4 regions of the Streptomyces sp. MB09-02B genome follow, and region 1 is predicted to be linked to each of the others. Evidence: riboswitches for the same ligand, from Rfam matches in the RefSeq annotation. Region 1 holds a riboswitch; each other region holds the start of a gene.

The links. Region 1 has a riboswitch for cyclic di-AMP ahead of P1P70_RS05620 (M23 family metallopeptidase). Riboswitches for the same ligand answer to the same signal wherever they lie in the genome.
Positions count from the first base shown of each region.
Region 2: linked by a shared signal. The riboswitch ahead of P1P70_RS17840 (NlpC/P60 family protein) and the one ahead of P1P70_RS05620 (M23 family metallopeptidase) in region 1 are both predicted to bind cyclic di-AMP.
Region 3: linked by a shared signal. The riboswitch ahead of P1P70_RS26935 (transglycosylase family protein) and the one ahead of P1P70_RS05620 (M23 family metallopeptidase) in region 1 are both predicted to bind cyclic di-AMP.
Region 4: linked by a shared signal. The riboswitch ahead of P1P70_RS11680 (M23 family metallopeptidase) and the one ahead of P1P70_RS05620 (M23 family metallopeptidase) in region 1 are both predicted to bind cyclic di-AMP.

Region 1 covers NZ_JARGEE010000021.1:33,615-37,775, reverse strand. Annotated here, with positions in the region: gene P1P70_RS05630 (SGNH/GDSL hydrolase family protein) at 1-35, opposite strand, end outside; gene P1P70_RS05625 (DUF6250 domain-containing protein) at 179-886, opposite strand; gene P1P70_RS05620 (M23 family metallopeptidase) at 1,257-2,273, opposite strand; cyclic di-AMP (ydaO/yuaA leader) riboswitch at 2,278-2,436, opposite strand; gene P1P70_RS05615 (alpha-galactosidase) at 2,739-4,161, opposite strand, start outside.
Region 2 covers NZ_JARGEE010000111.1:17,910-22,070, reverse strand. Annotated here, with positions in the region: gene P1P70_RS17850 (NlpC/P60 family protein) at 1-173, opposite strand, end outside; gene P1P70_RS17845 (hypothetical protein) at 644-997, shown strand; gene P1P70_RS17840 (NlpC/P60 family protein) at 1,037-2,245, opposite strand; cyclic di-AMP (ydaO/yuaA leader) riboswitch at 2,254-2,412, opposite strand; gene pcrA (DNA helicase PcrA) at 2,668-4,161, shown strand, end outside.
Region 3 covers NZ_JARGEE010000220.1:10,315-14,475, reverse strand. Annotated here, with positions in the region: partial or broken gene P1P70_RS26945 (cytochrome P450 family protein) at 1-499, shown strand, start outside; gene P1P70_RS26940 (transglycosylase family protein) at 707-1,768, shown strand; cyclic di-AMP (ydaO/yuaA leader) riboswitch at 1,951-2,150, shown strand; gene P1P70_RS26935 (transglycosylase family protein) at 2,155-2,847, shown strand; gene eno (phosphopyruvate hydratase) at 3,277-4,161, shown strand, end outside.
Region 4 covers NZ_JARGEE010000059.1:18,112-22,272, forward strand. Annotated here, with positions in the region: gene P1P70_RS11665 (GNAT family N-acetyltransferase) at 1-44, opposite strand, end outside; gene P1P70_RS11670 (HPr family phosphocarrier protein) at 248-529, shown strand; gene P1P70_RS11675 (GntR family transcriptional regulator) at 700-1,404, opposite strand; gene P1P70_RS11680 (M23 family metallopeptidase) at 1,606-2,394, opposite strand; cyclic di-AMP (ydaO/yuaA leader) riboswitch at 2,407-2,578, opposite strand; gene P1P70_RS11685 (pitrilysin family protein) at 2,782-4,161, opposite strand, start outside.

The sequences.
Region 1 (4,161 bases):
AAGCTGTCCCCCAGCGCCACGTACGACCCGATCATTGCTCTGCTGCCATTCGAATCGTCTGTCACATCGGGCCATGATTCACCTTCGCGTGTGACCTACGCGACCGTAATAAGGGCTTGACGGACGGTGAGATAGACCACGTGTCAAGTGTTGGTCAATCCGGAATAGCCAGGCCCCGTCAGTGGAGCCTCCACACCCGGAAGTCCTCGATGCGGAAGTGGCTCCAGGTGGTCCGGAAGGCGAAGTGCCCCCGCGTGTACGGCTCGGGATCACGGTGGTCGAACACGAGCCGGTCGTTGTTCCACCACTGGACCTTCGACCCGTCCGAGACGATCCGCACGCGATGCGGCTCGTTCGCGACGAGCAGCGGCTCGGTGTAGTCGTAGAGCAACGGCCGCACCCCCGCCTCACCCACGTAGCGCCGCATGCGCGTCGTCGTGTTGGTGTTGGCCCCGTACCCGACGTAGTACGTCTTCAGATGGTCGTACTCGGCGAGCGCGCCCCCTCGCGGGGTGGCGAAGAGGTCATCGGGCGAGCGCACGTCGACGGCGTTCCAGAAGTTGTTCAGATCGGACACCCGGTCGTTGACCCCGCCCGCCGATACCGGTGTGGCCGTGTACGCGATGACGTACGGCCCTGCCAGCTCGCGCCTGAACCAGAGCGTGGCCCCGGCCGGTACGTCGACCTCCAGCACACCGCGCGAGGCCGTGACCGTCCCGCCCCGCTCCAACTCCGCGGCCCACTGCCCGAGTCCGTGCCGAAAGTCGTCGGCGGCGATCAGCCGGCCGCGCCGCCGGGGCGTACGGGCGGACGCGGTTCCCGCCGGGGCGACGGCCGCGAGGGCGGCACCGGCGGCGAGCGCTCCGAACGCTCTACGGGTGGTCATACGACGCTCCTTGTTCTCGGTGACGTGCGGCACGCGCCGGCGCTCCTTGTGCAGAAGGGGCGGTAGGCGCAGTAGGGGCAGTAGGGCCGTAGGGGTCCATGGTGCAGAAAGCGCTTGCAGGGATCACTGTGGCCTCGCGCCCGCACGTCTGTCGAGACGTCGATCAGCCATGCCACACGACCGCAACGCGGTGATCACGAAGTCACCACGGCCCGCCCCCACCCACACCCGCCCAATCCCCGGTGCCGGTCCTGGCCCTGTCCTGGTCCTGGTCCTGGCCCTGGTCCGCCCGCCTGCTTTCCGGAAAACGTCGAAGGCCGGACCCCCGGTCATGGTGGGGTCCGGCCTTCGACGGGTGCGGCGGCGTGGATCAGATGCCGACGCCCTTCGAGCGGAGGTACGCCAGCGGGTCGATGTCCGCGCCGTAGTTGGGGCTGGTGCGGATCTCGAAGTGGAGGTGCGGTCCGGTGACGTTGCCGGTCGCGCCCGAGAGGCCTATCTGCTGGCCGCCGCTCACGGACTGACCGGCGGAGACGGAGATCGAGGACAGGTGCGCGTACTGGGCGTAGTAGCCGTCGGCGAGCTTGACGACGACCTGGTTGCCGTACGCGCCGCCCCAGCCGGCCGAGACGACGGTGCCCGCGCCCACGGCCTTGAGGCTGGTCCCGGTCGGGGCCACGAAGTCGACGCCCGTGTGGTAACCGCTGGACCACATGCTGCCGGCGGTCTTGTACGCGGTACCGACGGTCCCGCTCAGGATGGGCCGGCTGAAGCCGGAGGCGTTGGACGACGAGGACTGGCCGCTCGCCGTGGAGGTAGACGCCTGGGTGTCCTTCGACTCCTGCTTCGCGGAACCGGAGGGCTTCGAGGGCTGGGACGGCGTGGAAGACTCGGCGGGCTTCGAGGACTGCGACAGCTGCGGCTTGGACGAGGAGCGCGACGTCTCGCTCGACGCGGCCCTCTCACCGATGGACAGCTTCAGCCCCGGGTGGATGAGCGAGGGGTCGGAGCCGATCGCCGCACGGTTGTCCGAGTACAGCCGCTTCCAGCCACCCTCGACGTCCTGCTCGTCCGCGATCTTCGCGAGGTAGTCGCCGACCTTGACCGAGTAGGTCTTGGGAGCCGCCTTCTTGCCGGCGGTCTTCTCCGCCTGAGCGGCCTTCTCGGCCTGCTCGATCCGGGCGCCCGCCTCGGCCGCCGCCTTCTCGGCGGCGATCGTGGTCGCCTTCTCGGAGACACCGGAAACGGTGGCGCTCGGGGTCGCGGCGTGGGCGCCGGCGGCTCCGATCAGCGGCAGCGCGAGCGCCGCGCCACCGGTCCCGGCGGCGGCTATCGAGCGGGTGAAGCGCTGGGACTTCGGACGGCGGTGCTTACCCTTCGCGGGCATGGCGAATTCCTCTCCGGCGCCTGCGAGGTGAGCTGTCGGGTGCGGACTGGAGATGTCCGGCCGTGCTGGTGCACGGCTTTACCCCTAGCCGTTCCGGAGACCGGAACAGGCGGTGGTTCCTGTGGGTCCCCCGCTCCTGCCGTGGATCGGGTCGGTACGCGGCTCCGGTCGGCGGCAGGATTGGGCGTCCGTCCGGATTGACGCCGAACGTAAGCGACTTGTGCCCACAGAGACAACCATTGGGACTTCCTGTGCGTCTTGCACCCTGATCCTTACCTCAATTCACCATCACGCTCCGTAAAAGACTGGTCTAGCGCGTATTCCAACCTCCCTGGAAATCAGCGCGAATTACGTGGACATGACGGCAACGGAACGTCACGAATATGACGCTGCTCACGCCCCTACGGCCCAGTAGGCTTTATTCCAGGGCTTGTTGGAATTATTGCTTCATTTCGGACAGATCACTCAAGTGCGTCGCAGACGGATAATTGCCGCATCGAAGTCGCCACGTAGCCGCGTCGGCAATCCGTGATGCGCCAGCACGGCACCTCGGTACGTTTCGCCCGTTTCGCGGCACTCATACGACTCCGTCGGATCCAGCCCGCGCAGCCGGAGCGGGGCGAGCGGCTCTCCGTAGTGCTGGGCCTGGAGCCAGGCGAGGACGACGACCTCGTCACCGTGGACGTACTGCACGGCGCTCAGCCCTCCCGTCGGCGGCCGCAGCCGGTACAGGTCGCCGCGCTGCACGACCGGCCGGATCTCCTTGTACAGCTCCACCCACTCCCGGGCCTCGGCAAGCTCCTCCTCGCTCCACTCGGTGAGGTCGCCGCCCACGCCGAGCACGCCGGCCATGGCACTGACGAACCGGAACCGCAGCGAGCTGACCCGCCCGTTGAGCTGGTTGTTCGGGCTGTCGGTGACCCACGCCGCCATGCTCCGGGCCGGATGGATCTGACTGAAGCCGTGTTGGATGGCGAGCCGGTCGAGCGGGTCGGTGTTGTCGGAGGTCCACACCTGGTCCGTCCGCGCCATGACCCCGAGGTCCACTCGGCCGCCACCACCCGAGCACGACTCGAACGCGACCCCGGGGTGCGCGGCCCGCAGCCGGTCCAGCAGGGCGTAGAAGGCGTGCACGTGCTCGACCCACAGCTTCTGCGGATAGGGCTCACCGGGCCAGCCGGCGTCGGTGAAGCAGCGGTTGAAGTCCCACTTCACATAATCGATCGGGGCGCTGGACAGGAGGGTGTCGAGCCGCTGCCAGAGGTATTCCTGGACATCCTCGCGCGCGAGATTGAGCACGAGCTGATTGCGCAGTTCCGTCCGCTTCCGCCCCGTTTGAAACTGTGCCCATTCGGGGTGCGCCCGGTACAGCTCACTGTCCGGATTGACCATTTCCGGCTCGACCCAGATGCCGAACTGCATCCCCAGGGCGTGCACATAGTCGGCGAGCGGCCCGAGCCCCTTCGGGAAACGGTCCGGGTTGGGCGTCCAGTCGCCGAGGCCGGCCCGGTCGCTGGTCCGCGCCCCGAACCAGCCGTCGTCCACCACGAACAGCTCGACCCCGATGGCCGCCGCCCGCCGCGCGAGGGCCCCCTGCTGCTCCTCGGAGATGTCGAACTCGGTGGCCTCCCAGGAGTTGAAGAGCACCGGCCGGTCCTGGTCCGCGTCCGGGATGACGTACGCCCTCTGGTACGCGTGCCAGGCGCGGCTCGCCCCGCCGAGGCCACCATCGCTCCACAGGCCGGCGAAGACAGGCGTGGTGAACGTCCCACCCGTCTCCAGCCTCAGCAGTCCGGACTCGTCGTAGCCGGCGCCCCCGGTGATCTGTACGCGCGCGTCCGGGAGTTGGGCCACCGCGATCCGCCAGGAACCCGACCAGCCCAGGGCG
Region 2 (4,161 bases), on a different contig from region 1:
TGGTACAGCTTGGCCACCTTCGCCCTGACCTGCTCGGGTGAGAGCTGCGGGTCGGCATGCCCGGTGCCGTCGAAACCGGTCGCGGTCGCCGCGCCCGCGAGGGCGATCGTCGCGGCCGTGCGGGCCGTATGGCCGCCGAGCGAGCGCTGTCTGGGCTTGCGGTGCGCTGCCACGTGGAGTCCACGTCCTCTCCGTACGACCGCCGTCCGCAGTACGAACATCGTCTGTCCGTACGGACCGCTTGGGGGGAGCGGTTACGCGTCCGGCGGCGGCCCGCACAGGGGGAGCGGGGCGCCGCCGGACCTTTCTCGGCGGTGGTGGCCGACTGCCGCCCCTGGCCCGGGCGGCGGTGGGGAGCCGGTCACCTGAGGGAGGACGCTAAACCTGACGGTGATGGCTCGGTAACGCGTTGTGCGGAAGTGGCGTGCACCGACTGCGAGGTGACCGTATGTGACCGAGATCTGGCCCTGGCGCCGCCGACTTCACGCTGTGCGATGACCGATGCGGAGATTTCGGACCGGCCGGGGGAGTCTCGGTGCTATGGAGCGCATATATGCAAGATCATCAGGGGGTGCCGCTCGCGGTCCCTTGTGCGCCCGCCCCGGTGCCCGGCGGGCCTCGGGCCCCTCATTAGGCTCCGCGCATGGACGTACTCATCCACATCCTCGTCGCCCTCCACATCATCGGCATCGCCTCCCTCCTGGGTGGTTTCCTCACCCAGCTGAAGGTCATGGGTCAGGGCACCGCGCGCTTCGTCCCCGCCATGCTGCACGGCGCCCTCACCATGCTCGTCACAGGCGCCCTCCTCGTCGGCCTCAACCAGGCCGACGACCAGCCCGTCAACAACATCAAGATCGGCATCAAGCTCGCCCTCCTGATCGTGATCCTCGGCCTGGTCTATGTGAAGCGCGACGAGGAGCCGGTGGAGAAGCCGCTCTTCGCCCTGGTGGGCGCGCTGACCACCGCGAACGTCTTCATCGCGGTGCTCTGGACCTGAGGCGAACCCTGTCCGTGAGCCCGCCCCGGCCGATCCCGGCTACGCCGGCCGCACCACGCTGTGGATCGAGGACTCGCCGTCGTAGAAGACCGACTCCTCGCGGACGTACGTGCCCGGCTTGGGGGCGTGGATCATCATGCCGTTGCCGATGTACAGGCCGACGTGGCCGATGTTGTCGTAGAAGAAGACGAGGTCACCCGGCTTGGCGTCGGCGAGGGGGACGGTGGTGCCCGCCGCGACCTGGTCGTAGGTGGTGCGCGGGAGGTCGACGCCGGCGGCCTTCCAGGCGGCCAAGGTGAGGCCGGAGCAGTCGTAGGAGCCGGGTCCGGTGGCGCCCCAGACGTACGGCTTGCCGATCTGCGCGCGGGCGAAGGCCAGAGCCTTGGTGGCCTTCGCCGCGTAGGTGGAGTCCTCGACCGGGGCGGTGGTCCCGGCGGTGCCCGGTGACGTCTCCGTGCCGCCGGCGGTCCCTCCCGGGGCCTCCTGGGTCTCCTGGGCGGTCGGGGTCTCCTGGATGCTCTGGGTCTCCTGGCTCGCCTGCGCCGCCTGCTGGCGCGCGAGCTCCTCCGCCTTGCGGTCGGCCTCCTCCTGCTCGCGCTGTTCGATCGCGGCGAGCCGGGCCTTCTCCTCGGCGGTGAGGGTGGAGAGCAGTTCGCGGGCCTCGGCGAGCTTCGCCTGGACCTTGGCCTTGCTCGTCTTGAGGGCGTTCTGCGACTCGGTGAGCTTCTCGAGGCTGTCGCTCGCCGTCCGGCGCTGCTCCGCCGCGTCGGCCTGCTCGGTGACGTACGCGTCGACCGCTTGCTTCTGACGGTCCGTCAAGCGGTCCATCAGCTGGTTCTGGTCGAAGTAGTCCTGCGGGTTGTCCGCCAGGAGCAGCGAGGCCTGGTCGGGGGTGGCCGCACCGGTGCGGTACTGGGCCGCCGCGAACGCACCCAGTTCCTCCCGCGCCTCGTTGAGTTTCTCCGTGCGCTGGGCGACGTCGTCGAGGAGGGTGTCGACCTTCTTCTTCTGCTTGGTCGTCCTCTCCTTGGCCGCGTTGTAGTTCTCGGTCGCCGACCCGGCCTGGCGGTAGAGGTCGTCGACCTTCTTCTCGACCTCCTCCAGGCTCGGCCTGTCGTCGCCGGAGGGGGCGGCGGTGGCCGTCTGGGAGAGCAGGGCCACGGAGGTGAGGGCGGCCGTGGCGAGAGCGGGGGTGCGTATGCCCGCGCGCGTCCGGCCGGTCGGACGCGGCTTGCGGTGCGGCGCCATGGTGCGGCGTCTCCTTCCGTTGTCCGCCTACCGAGTTAGCTGTCGGGTTCGGGCGCAAGCTTCGGAAGGTTTGCCCTACGACCCTTGCCGCGAGCGGCGGTCGGGTCGATTCACCCCAGAGGTCGGTGGGTCCCCGGCTCCGGCGCCGCAAGTGGCGTACCCGGACTCGGCGGAGGCCGTGCGGCCCGGCGACGTTCGCCGGTTGTGTCGTACGACCTAAAGAAGAAGCTAGCCAACTCGTGTGGCCCGTGTGAAGGTTGATGTTCGATATGCCCGATACGTTTTCGTGACCTTAGCCTCTTTCGCGCGACAGGCGGTACGCTCGATCGCTCACCGTCGTGAGGTGAGCGCGCTGAGTGGCGGGTGTGGACTTCCCGGGGCGGCCCCTCGCTGTCAGTGGGGGCGCCTAGACTCGGAGAGCGATGAGCAGCCTCTTTGACGACAGCTTCCTGGCGGACCTCCAGGCCCCCCGCGGCCACGCGGAGGAGCCCCCGCCACCGCCCGAGGACGACCACGTACCGGAGCCGCTTCCGGACGATCTGTTCGGCGGGAAGTTCGACGTGCCACCGGACCGGGACGAGTACTACCGGGGCGGCGCCCCGCGCCCGGCCATCGACGCGGCGGCCCTCCTGGACGGGCTGAACGAGAACCAGCGCGCGGCCGTGGTGCACGCCGGATCCCCCCTGCTCATCGTCGCCGGCGCGGGTTCCGGCAAGACCCGCGTGCTCACCCACCGCATCGCCCACCTGCTCGGCGAGCGGCAGGTCCACCCGGGCCAGATCCTCGCGATCACCTTCACCAACAAGGCCGCCGGTGAGATGAAGGAGCGCGTCGAGCAGCTCGTCGGCCCGCGCGCGCACGCGATGTGGGTCATGACCTTCCACAGCGCGTGCGTCCGGATCCTGCGGCGCGAGTCGAAGAAGCTCGGCTTCACGTCCTCCTTCTCGATCTACGACGCCGCCGACAGCAAGCGGCTGATGGCGCTCGTCTGCCGTGATCTGGACCTCGACCCGAAGCGCTTCCCGCCCAAGTCCTTCAGCGCCAAGATCTCGAACCTGAAGAACGAGCTGATCGACGAGGAGGACTTCGCCGCCCAGGCCGCCGACGGCTTCGAGAAGACCCTCGCCCAGGCCTACGCGCTCTACCAGTCCCGCCTCCGCGAGGCGAACGCGCTGGACTTCGACGACCTGATCATGACGACGGTCAATCTGCTGCGCGCCTTCCCGGACGTCGCCGAGCACTACCGCCGTCGCTTCCGTCATGTCCTCGTCGATGAGTACCAGGACACCAACCACGCCCAGTACGCCCTGGTCAGAGAGCTGGTCGGCACCTCCGAGCACCCGGTCGACGTACCGCCCAACGAGTGGGACGTGCCTCCGGCCGAGCTGTGCGTCGTGGGTGACGCGGACCAGTCGATCTACGCCTTCCGCGGCGCGACCATCCGCAACATCCTCCAGTTCGAGGAGGACTACCCGAACGCGACCACGATCCTGCTGGAGCAGAACTACCGTTCCACGCAGACCATCCTGAGCGCGGCCAACGCGGTCATCGAGCGCAACGAGTCCCGCCGCCCGAAGAACCTGTGGACCAACGCGGGCGCGGGCGCGCAGATCACCGGCTATGTCGCCGACACCGAGCACGACGAGGCCCAGTTCGTCGCCGACGAGATAGACCGCCTCACGGACGCGGGCGACGCGAAGGCCGGCGACGTCGCCGTCTTCTACCGGACGAACGCCCAGTCCCGCGTCTTCGAAGAGGTGTTCATCCGCGTCGGCCTGCCCTACAAGGTCGTCGGCGGCGTCCGCTTCTACGAGCGCAAGGAGGTCCGGGACGTCCTCGCGTATCTGCGGGTCCTGGCGAACCCGGAGGACTCCGTCCCGCTGCGCCGCATCCTCAACGTGCCCAAGCGCGGTATC
Region 3 (4,161 bases), on a different contig from region 1:
CACCTACGCCCTGCTCACCCACCCCGAGCAACGCACCCGCCTCCAGGACTCCCTCGCCGCGGGGGAGACCGCGCTGCTCGAAACCGGCGTCGAGGAACTTTTGCGCTACGACGGCCCCGTCGAACTCGCCACCTGGCGCTTCGCGACCGAGCCCCTCACCCTCGGCGGGCAGGACATCGCCGCCGGCGACCCCGTCCTCGTCGTCCTCGCGGCGGCCGACCGCGACCCGGCCCGCTTCGCGGACCCCGACACCCTCGACCTCTCCCGCCGTGACAACCAACACCTCGGCTACGGCCACGGCATCCACTACTGTCTCGGCGCCCCCCTCGCCCGCCTCGAAGGCCAGACCGCGCTGGCGACGCTCCTCACCCGTCTCCCCGACCTTCGACTCGCGGTGGAATCAACGGATTTGAGATGGCGGGGAGGGCTCATCATGCGGGGATTGCGCACGCTTCCGGTGGAATTCACCCCGCGTGGGCGATCCGAAGGCGGCTCGTGAACGGTACGTAGTAGTACCCGGGCAGCCCGTAGCACTACCGCATTCCGCGTAGGAAAGTGACACTCCCTCAAGTCCGTGATCTTCACGTGATCCGCGCTGCATTAACTTGTGACAACTGATCGACTGCCGCTACGTTCACACGTCAGTGCGAAGGGGTCACCCCACACCCTTCGCACGGGTCACTGCTGTCGTGTGAAAGGCAACCGCATGCTCTCCGGGAACGGTCGTCACCGTCGCCCCCGTCAGGCACCCGCCCTCCTCGTCGCGGCCGGAGTGACCGGCTCGGCCATCGCGATCCCCCTGCTCGGCGCCACCGGCGCGAGCGCGGCCGACGGAACCACCTGGGACCAGGTGGCGGAGTGCGAGAGCGGTGGCTTCTGGAGCGCGGACACCGGGAACGGACGCTACGGCGGCCTCCAGCTCACCCAGGCGAACTGGGAGAAGTACGGAGGCCTCGACTACGCGACGAGCGCCGACCAGGCCAGCCGTTCGCAGCAGATAGCCGTCGCCGAGAAGGTGCTCGCCGACCAGGGCGTCGGCGTATGGGCCACCTGCGGCCTGCTCCACAACCTTGGCGGCGACTCCGGTTCGGCCGACGTGAACACGGGCATCGCGGATGACTCGACGAAGTCGGGCAATTCATCTGATTCTTCCGATGCTTCGAGTTCGTCAGATTCGTCTGATTCATCCACTTCGGCCGATAAGGCTGATAAGACCGGTGATGTCGGTGATGCCGACGAGACCGACTCGGCCAAGTCCGTCGACTCGGTCGACTCCGGCGCGTCGGGTGACTCGACCTCCGATGCCGCAGAAGGGTCCAATAAGGCCAAGGCCGGCACGGGTGCCGGCTCCGACTCGGACGGCTCCGCGGACCCCGAGGGCGCAAAATCGGACAAGTCGCCACAGAGTGATGACTCTTCGGTCGACGAGAGCGAGAGCGGCACGGGTCGCCATCGCGGCGCCAGTGCCGACGAGGGCGCCGCAGCCGAGGCGGAGGGCGGCACGGACGCGGCCGAGGGCTCCCGCGCCGCCGACTCCACCCCCTCCGGCCGTCACGCCTCCCGTGGCGGCGACGCGGCCCGGGAGGCCGTGGACGGCGCGTACACCGTCCGCGCGGGCGACAGCCTGACGCGGATCGCCAACTCGCTGGACCTGACCGGCGGGTGGCGCGAGCTGTACGCCGAGAACGAGAGCACGGTCGGAACTGACCCGGACCTTATCCTTCCCGGTCAGACCCTCGAAGTCGGTGCCGAAACGGGCGAAAAGTAGCGAGAGTTCGGGTCACTGTTCGCCCCTGAATGCCCGTTTTGATCTCCGTGGGAGATGAATCACAGACCCCCTGATCGTCTTTGAAATTCGGGCAATCACGTGTTTACGGTCGTGACCGCTCGCCACAGCGGGCCCCTGCGGTCGGTACGCCGAATCCTGCCAACGGCCGCAAGGAACAGTCGTCGCGTCAAGCGCCGTAGGCAGGAGCGGGGGACCCAAGGTAAGTGCCGGGTCCGGTGGTTGCGGCCCTTCGGGGGCGCACGTCCGGAACCGGCTCGGGGTGAAGCCGCGCGACGTGAGCCGAGAGGCGAGCGGGCGCGGCCGGGCAACTCAACCGGCCCGAACCCGACAGCTCACCTCGCAGGCGTCGGTGAGGGGATCTCTCCATGCTGTTTTCCAGCAAGGGCAAGCACCGTCGTCCGTCCAAGGCCGCTCGCGCCATCGCCGTCGCCGGTGTCACCGGCGCCGCGGCGGTCGCCGCCCCGCTGATGGCCGCCGGCAGCGCCTCCGCCGCCACCGCCTCCGAGTGGGACACCGTCGCCCAGTGCGAGTCCGGCGGCAACTGGTCCATCAACACCGGCAACGGCTACTACGGCGGCCTGCAGTTCTCGGCCTCCACCTGGGCCGGCTACGGCGGCACGAAGTACGCCTCCACCGCCGACCAGGCCACCAAGGCGCAGCAGATCGAGATCGCCGAGAAGGTCCTCGCGGGCCAGGGCAAGGGTGCCTGGCCGGTCTGCGGCAAGGGCCTGTCCGGTGCCGCGTACGACGGCGCCGCCGCCTCCTCCGGCTCCTCGAACTCCGGCTCCGCGCAGCAGAACACCCAGGAGAGCACCAAGAAGAGCACCGAGGACACCCGCGCCTCCCGCTCCTCCGAGCGTGCCACCGTCGAGACCCCGACCGGCAAGAAGGTCAAGAAGGGCGACGGCGAGTACAAGGTCGTCAGCGGCGACACCCTCAGCGCCATCGCCGAGAAGAAGAACGTCAAGGGTGGCTGGGAGAAGCTCTTCGAGCTGAACAAGGACATCATCGACGACGCCGACTTCATCTACCCGGGCCAGCAGCTCCACCTGAGCTGACCCCCGGCGCCGGCGACGGCCACCACGCGCCTGCCGCCCCACGGCCGCCCCCACGGCCGGGCAGGCGGGGCGGGTTCGGCTGGGCCGAGAAATTCGGGCCGCTTCCCAGCTGAACCACAGCCCGCTCACATCCGTGTCCTCCATAGTGAAGACCTCGTGAGGGCCGTCCCCCCGTCCCCACGGGCTCCCCGCTCCGGTGCGCATTCCCCCGTACGCACCGGGGCGGGGTTTTTCATGCCCGCCTCTTCCTTCTCTTCCTTCTGTTCACTTTCTGGCCCGCCCCCCTTTGTTCCGCGCTGGAACAATGGGTACGGTCTCTCTGTCCACGGGACGGTCGGTCGGCTGCCGACGAGCCCGGGGCGGTTAGGCTCTAGTCGCAAGGCCCGCGGGCCCCGCACTTCCGCGTCACATCCCATGAAGGAGATGCTCGTGCCGTCCATCGACGTCGTCGTAGCCCGGGAAATCCTCGACTCACGAGGCAACCCCACCGTCGAGGTCGAGGTCGGCCTCGACGACGGCAGCACGGGTCGTGCCGCCGTTCCGTCCGGCGCCTCCACCGGTGCCTTCGAAGCCATCGAGCTGCGTGACGGCGACCCCAACCGCTACCTCGGCAAGGGCGTCGAGAAGGCCGTCCTCGCCGTGATCGAGCAGATCGGCCCGGAGCTCGTCGGCTACGACGCCACCGAGCAGCGCCTCATCGACCAGGCGATGTTCGACCTGGACGCCACCGACAACAAGGGCTCCCTCGGCGCCAACGCCATCCTCGGCGTCTCCCTCGCCGTCGCCCACGCCGCCTCCGAGGCCAGCGACCTCCCGCTCTTCCGCTACCTGGGCGGCCCGAACGCGCACCTGCTGCCCGTTCCGATGATGAACATCCTGAACGGCGGCTCGCACGCCGACTCCAACGTGGACATCCAGGAGTTCATGATCGCCCCCATCGGCGCGGAGTCCTTCTCCGAGGCCCTGCGCTGGGGCGCCGAGGTCTACCACACCCTCAAGAAGGTGCTGAAGACCAAGGGCCTGTCCACCGGCCTCGGCGACGAGGGCGGCTTCGCCCCGAACCTGGAGTCCAACCGCGCCGCCCTGGACCTCATCCTGGAGGCCATCAAGGAGGCCGGTTACACCCCCGGCGAGCAGATCGCCCTCGCCCTCGACGTCGCCGCCTCCGAGTTCTACAAGGACGGCGTCTACACCTTCGAGGGCAAGGAGCGCTCCGCCGCCGAGATGACGGAGTACTACGCCGACCTCGTCGCGTCGTACCCGCTCGTCTCCATCGAGGACCCGCTGTTCGAGGACGACTGGGCGGGCTGGAAC
Region 4 (4,161 bases), on a different contig from region 1:
TCCCAGTGGGCGGGGTACTCGTGCCGGTCCGACGAGGTCTGCATGGGCCCCAGAGTACGGCTCGCGTCCGACAACGGCGCGGGGCAGTCTGGGGACGCACAACAGAAGCACAACAGAGGCGTGACAGCCGGTTCGTGGTCAGGCCGTGGGCCCCGTTCCGGTGCGTCGCCCCCTATGGGAAACTGGTCTAGACAACCCGGTCTAGACCTCTCTTGCAGCACCCGAGACACCTGAAGGGCAGCATCACATGGCTGAGCGCCGCGTCAACGTCGGCTGGGCCGAGGGCCTCCACGCCCGACCCGCATCCATCTTCGTCCGGGCCACCACGGCCTCCGGTATCCCCGTGACGATCGCCAAGGCCGACGGCAACCCCGTCAACGCGGCCTCCATGCTCGCGGTCCTGGGCCTCGGCGCCCAGGGCGGCGAGGAGATCGTGCTCGCCTCCGACGCCGACGGCGCGGACGCCGCGCTCGACCGTCTGGCGAAGCTCGTCGCCGAGGGGCTCGAAGAACTCCCCGAGACGGTCTGAGCGACCGGGTAACCGAAGCGGAAAGGCCTGAAAAAGCCGCCCCGCGCACACACCGAAGGGCTCGTCCGATTTATCGGGCGGGCCCTTCGCATTTACATCCGGTTTCCGTTGTGCGGGCAGCAGGAAAAATGCCCCTCGGAATTCTTCCCTCTTTGTATACGGCGCCCGTGTTAATGCCGCAGGCTCTGCATGTTTACGGGGTGTTGCGAAGTCCTCACACGCTCCGGGCGCTCCGCCCCGCCGGGCCCGGCCGGAAAGCGGAGCCGGTGCGCGGCGGTGGCCCGCTCGGTGTGCAGGGACGTGATCGTCCGGGCCCGGTCGCTGTCGCCGCGCGCGACCGCGTCCACGATGCCGCCGTGCTCCGCCCAGGACTCCACGGGGTCGGAGGGCGCCTCGACCGCGTACATCCAGGCGATCTTGTGCCGCAGCTGGCCGAGTGTCGAGGTCAGGGCGGGGCTGCCCGAGGCCTGTGCGAGCGTCTCGTGGAACCAGCCGCCCAGGGAGCGCAGATCCTCGCTGTTGCCCCTCCTGGCCCGCTCCTGGCCCAGCCTGACCAGACCCCGCAACACCTTGAGGTGCGCCTCCGTACGGCGCTGCGCGGCGCGGGCGGCGCCCAGGGGCTCCAGCAGCATGCGCATCTCCAGCAGGTCGGCGGCCTCCTGCTCGGTCGGCTCGGCGACGCACGCGCCCGCGTGCCGGCGGGTCACCACGAAGCCCTCGGCCTCCAGCGTGCGCAGCGCCTCGCGCACGGGCACCCGGCTGACGCCGTAGCGGCGGGCGAGCAGTTCCTCGGTGAGCCGGCTGCCGCGCTCGTAGACACCCGCGACGATGTCATCACGGATCGCCGTGCATACCGAGTGCGCCGGAATACGCATGACCGACCTCCGCCTTAATCCCCGTGAAACGTCGATGATTGACGTGTGTTCCAGCGACTCTATTGCAGCGGAGCGGAATTTCCGATGGCGGACCGGAATCCAGGGATATTTTTTGGACAGGAGGTGCGTCACAAGGTGGTTCGTAGAACGAGGAAAGCCCCGGCTCGGTGAGCCGGGGCCTCCAGGAAGCGTGGGTGCGCGTCAGACGTTCACGCCGTGCGAGCGCAGGTACGCGGCGGGGTCGATGTCCGAGCCGTACTCGGCGGTCGACCGGGCCTCGAAGTGCAGGTGCGCCCCGGTGACGTTGCCGGTCGCCCCGGAGAGGCCTATCTGCTGGCCGGGGGTGACCGTCTGGCCGACGGAGACGCCGATGGACGACAGGTGGCCGTACTGGGTGTACGTGCCGTCGTTCATCTTGATGACGATGTTGTTGCCGTAGGCACCGCCCCAGCCCGCCTCGACGACGGTGCCGGATCCGACCGCGAGGACGGCGGTGCCGGAGGCGGCGTGGAAGTCGACGCCGGTGTGGCTGCCGGAGGACCAGACGGCGCCGCCGGCCTTGTAGCCGGTGGAGATGTAGGAGCCGCTGATGGGGGCGACGTAGGCGTTGAGGCGCTCGCGCTCGGCCGCGCGTGCGGCACGGGCCTTGATCTCCTCGCGCTCCTTGGCGGCGGCACGTTCCTGCTCGGCCTTCTCGGCGGCGGCCTTCCTGGCCTCCTCCTGCGCCTTCTTCTTGACGGCGGCCACCTCGGCGGCCTGCTCCTGGGCGGCGGCCTGGGCGTCGACCTGGTCGGCGACCGTGTCGCCGAGGGTGATGATCTGGTTCAGACCGGTCTGCTCGACGGCGGGCTCCTCCGCTGCGAGCGCGGGGCCGGCGAGGGTACCGAAGACACCGGTGGTGGTGAGAGCGGCCACGCCCACGTTCCTCGTGGTCGTGCGCTGCACACGGCTGGGACGGCGGTGCTTCCCGGGGGCGCGGGTGAACGCCATGAAGTGGCTGGTCCTTTCCTTCCTTCTCGCCTACCGGGTTAGCTGACGGGTTCGGAGCAGGAAGGTCTCCTACGGCTACCCCTCGTTTCGCGTCGCTCGCGAAGGGCACCCGATTCACCCCAGGGACTTCGGTGGGTCCCCGGCTCCCCTGGCTCGCGCCATGGGGACTCGGCGATGACTGTCCGGTGCCGCGGCTGCGGCGAACTTCTGACGAACAGCCGGACTGACGCTAAGTGGGCCGTCTTCGAAATAACAAACGGATCACAGGATTTGTTAACTACGCCACAGGTCAGACACACAACCTCCGCCATCAATACGGACAAACAGGGGCCCTGGTGACTCTTCCGTCACCAGGGCCCACTGACACGCGTCCGTACGGTCGTTCCCCTACTCGGCCGGGACGACGGTGACTTCACCGATTCCGAGGGCCCTGACCGGCTCCTCGATCTGCGCGGCGTCCCCGACGAGAACGGTCACCAGACGGTCCACCGGGAAGGCGCTCGCGGCCGCCGCGGTGGCCTCCACGGTGCCGGTGGCGGCGAGTTGGCGGTACAGCGTCGACTGGTAGTCGTCCGGCAGGTACTGCTCGACCTGGTCGGCCAGCGTGCTCGCCACGGCCGCGGCCGTCTCGAACTTGAGCGGGGCGACCCCGACGAGGTTCTGCACCGCGATGTCGCGTTCGGCGTCGGTCAGGCCCTCGGCGGCGAGGGTGCGCAGCACCGTCCACAGGTCGTCCAGCGCCGGCCCGGTGTTGGGGGTGTCGACGGAGCCGCTGACGGCGAGCATCGCGATGCCCGAACCGTCGGGCGCGGCCCGCAGCACCTGGCCGAACGCCCGCACGCCGTAGGTGTAGCCCTTCTCCTCGCGCAGGACGCGGTCCAGGCGCGAGGTGAGGGTGCCGCCGAGGCAGTAGGTGCCGAGCACCTGCGCCGGCCACACACGGTCGTGCCGGTCGGCGCCCACCCGGCCGATGAGCAACTGGGTCTGCACGGAACCGGGGCGGTCCACGATGATCACGCGCCCGGTGTCGTCGGCGCTCACCGATGGCACGGGTCGCGGCGCGGCCGGCGAGCCGGTCCAGGCGCCCAGGGTGTCGCCGAGCAGCGCGTCGAGGTCGACCCCCGTGAGGTCGCCCACGACCACGGCGGTGGCCGTCGCGGGGCGCACGTGCCGCTCGTAGAAGGCGCGTACGGCCGCGGAGTCGATGCCCTCGACGGTCTCCTCGGTGCCCTGGCGGGGCCGTGACATACGGGAGGTGGCCGGGAACAGCTGCTTGGAGAGCTCCTTGGCGGCCCGGCGGCCCGGGTTGGCCGTCTCGTGCGGGATCTCGTCGAGCCGGTTGGCCACCAGCCGCTCGATCTCGGCGTCCTCGAACGCGGGGGCCCGCAGGGCGTCGGCGAGGAGGCCGAGGGCCTTCTCCAGTCGCGACACCGGCACTTCGAGGGACAGGCGTACGCCGGGGTGGTCGGCGTGCGAGTCGAGGGTGGCGCCGCACCGCTCCAGCTCGGCGGCGAACTCCTCGGCCGTGTGCTTGTCGGTGCCCTCGGAGAAGGCCCTGGTCATGATGGTGGCGACACCCTCGATGCCGGCGGGCTCGGCGTCCAGGGGCGCGTCGAGGAGCACCTCGACGGCGACGACCTGCTGGCCGGGGCGGTGGCAACGCAACACGGTCATGCCGTTGTCCAGGGTGCCGCGCTCGGGCGCCGGGAACGCCCAGGGCCTGGCCTCGCCGGCCTGGGGCTGCGGGTGGAAGTCCATGGTCGCGAG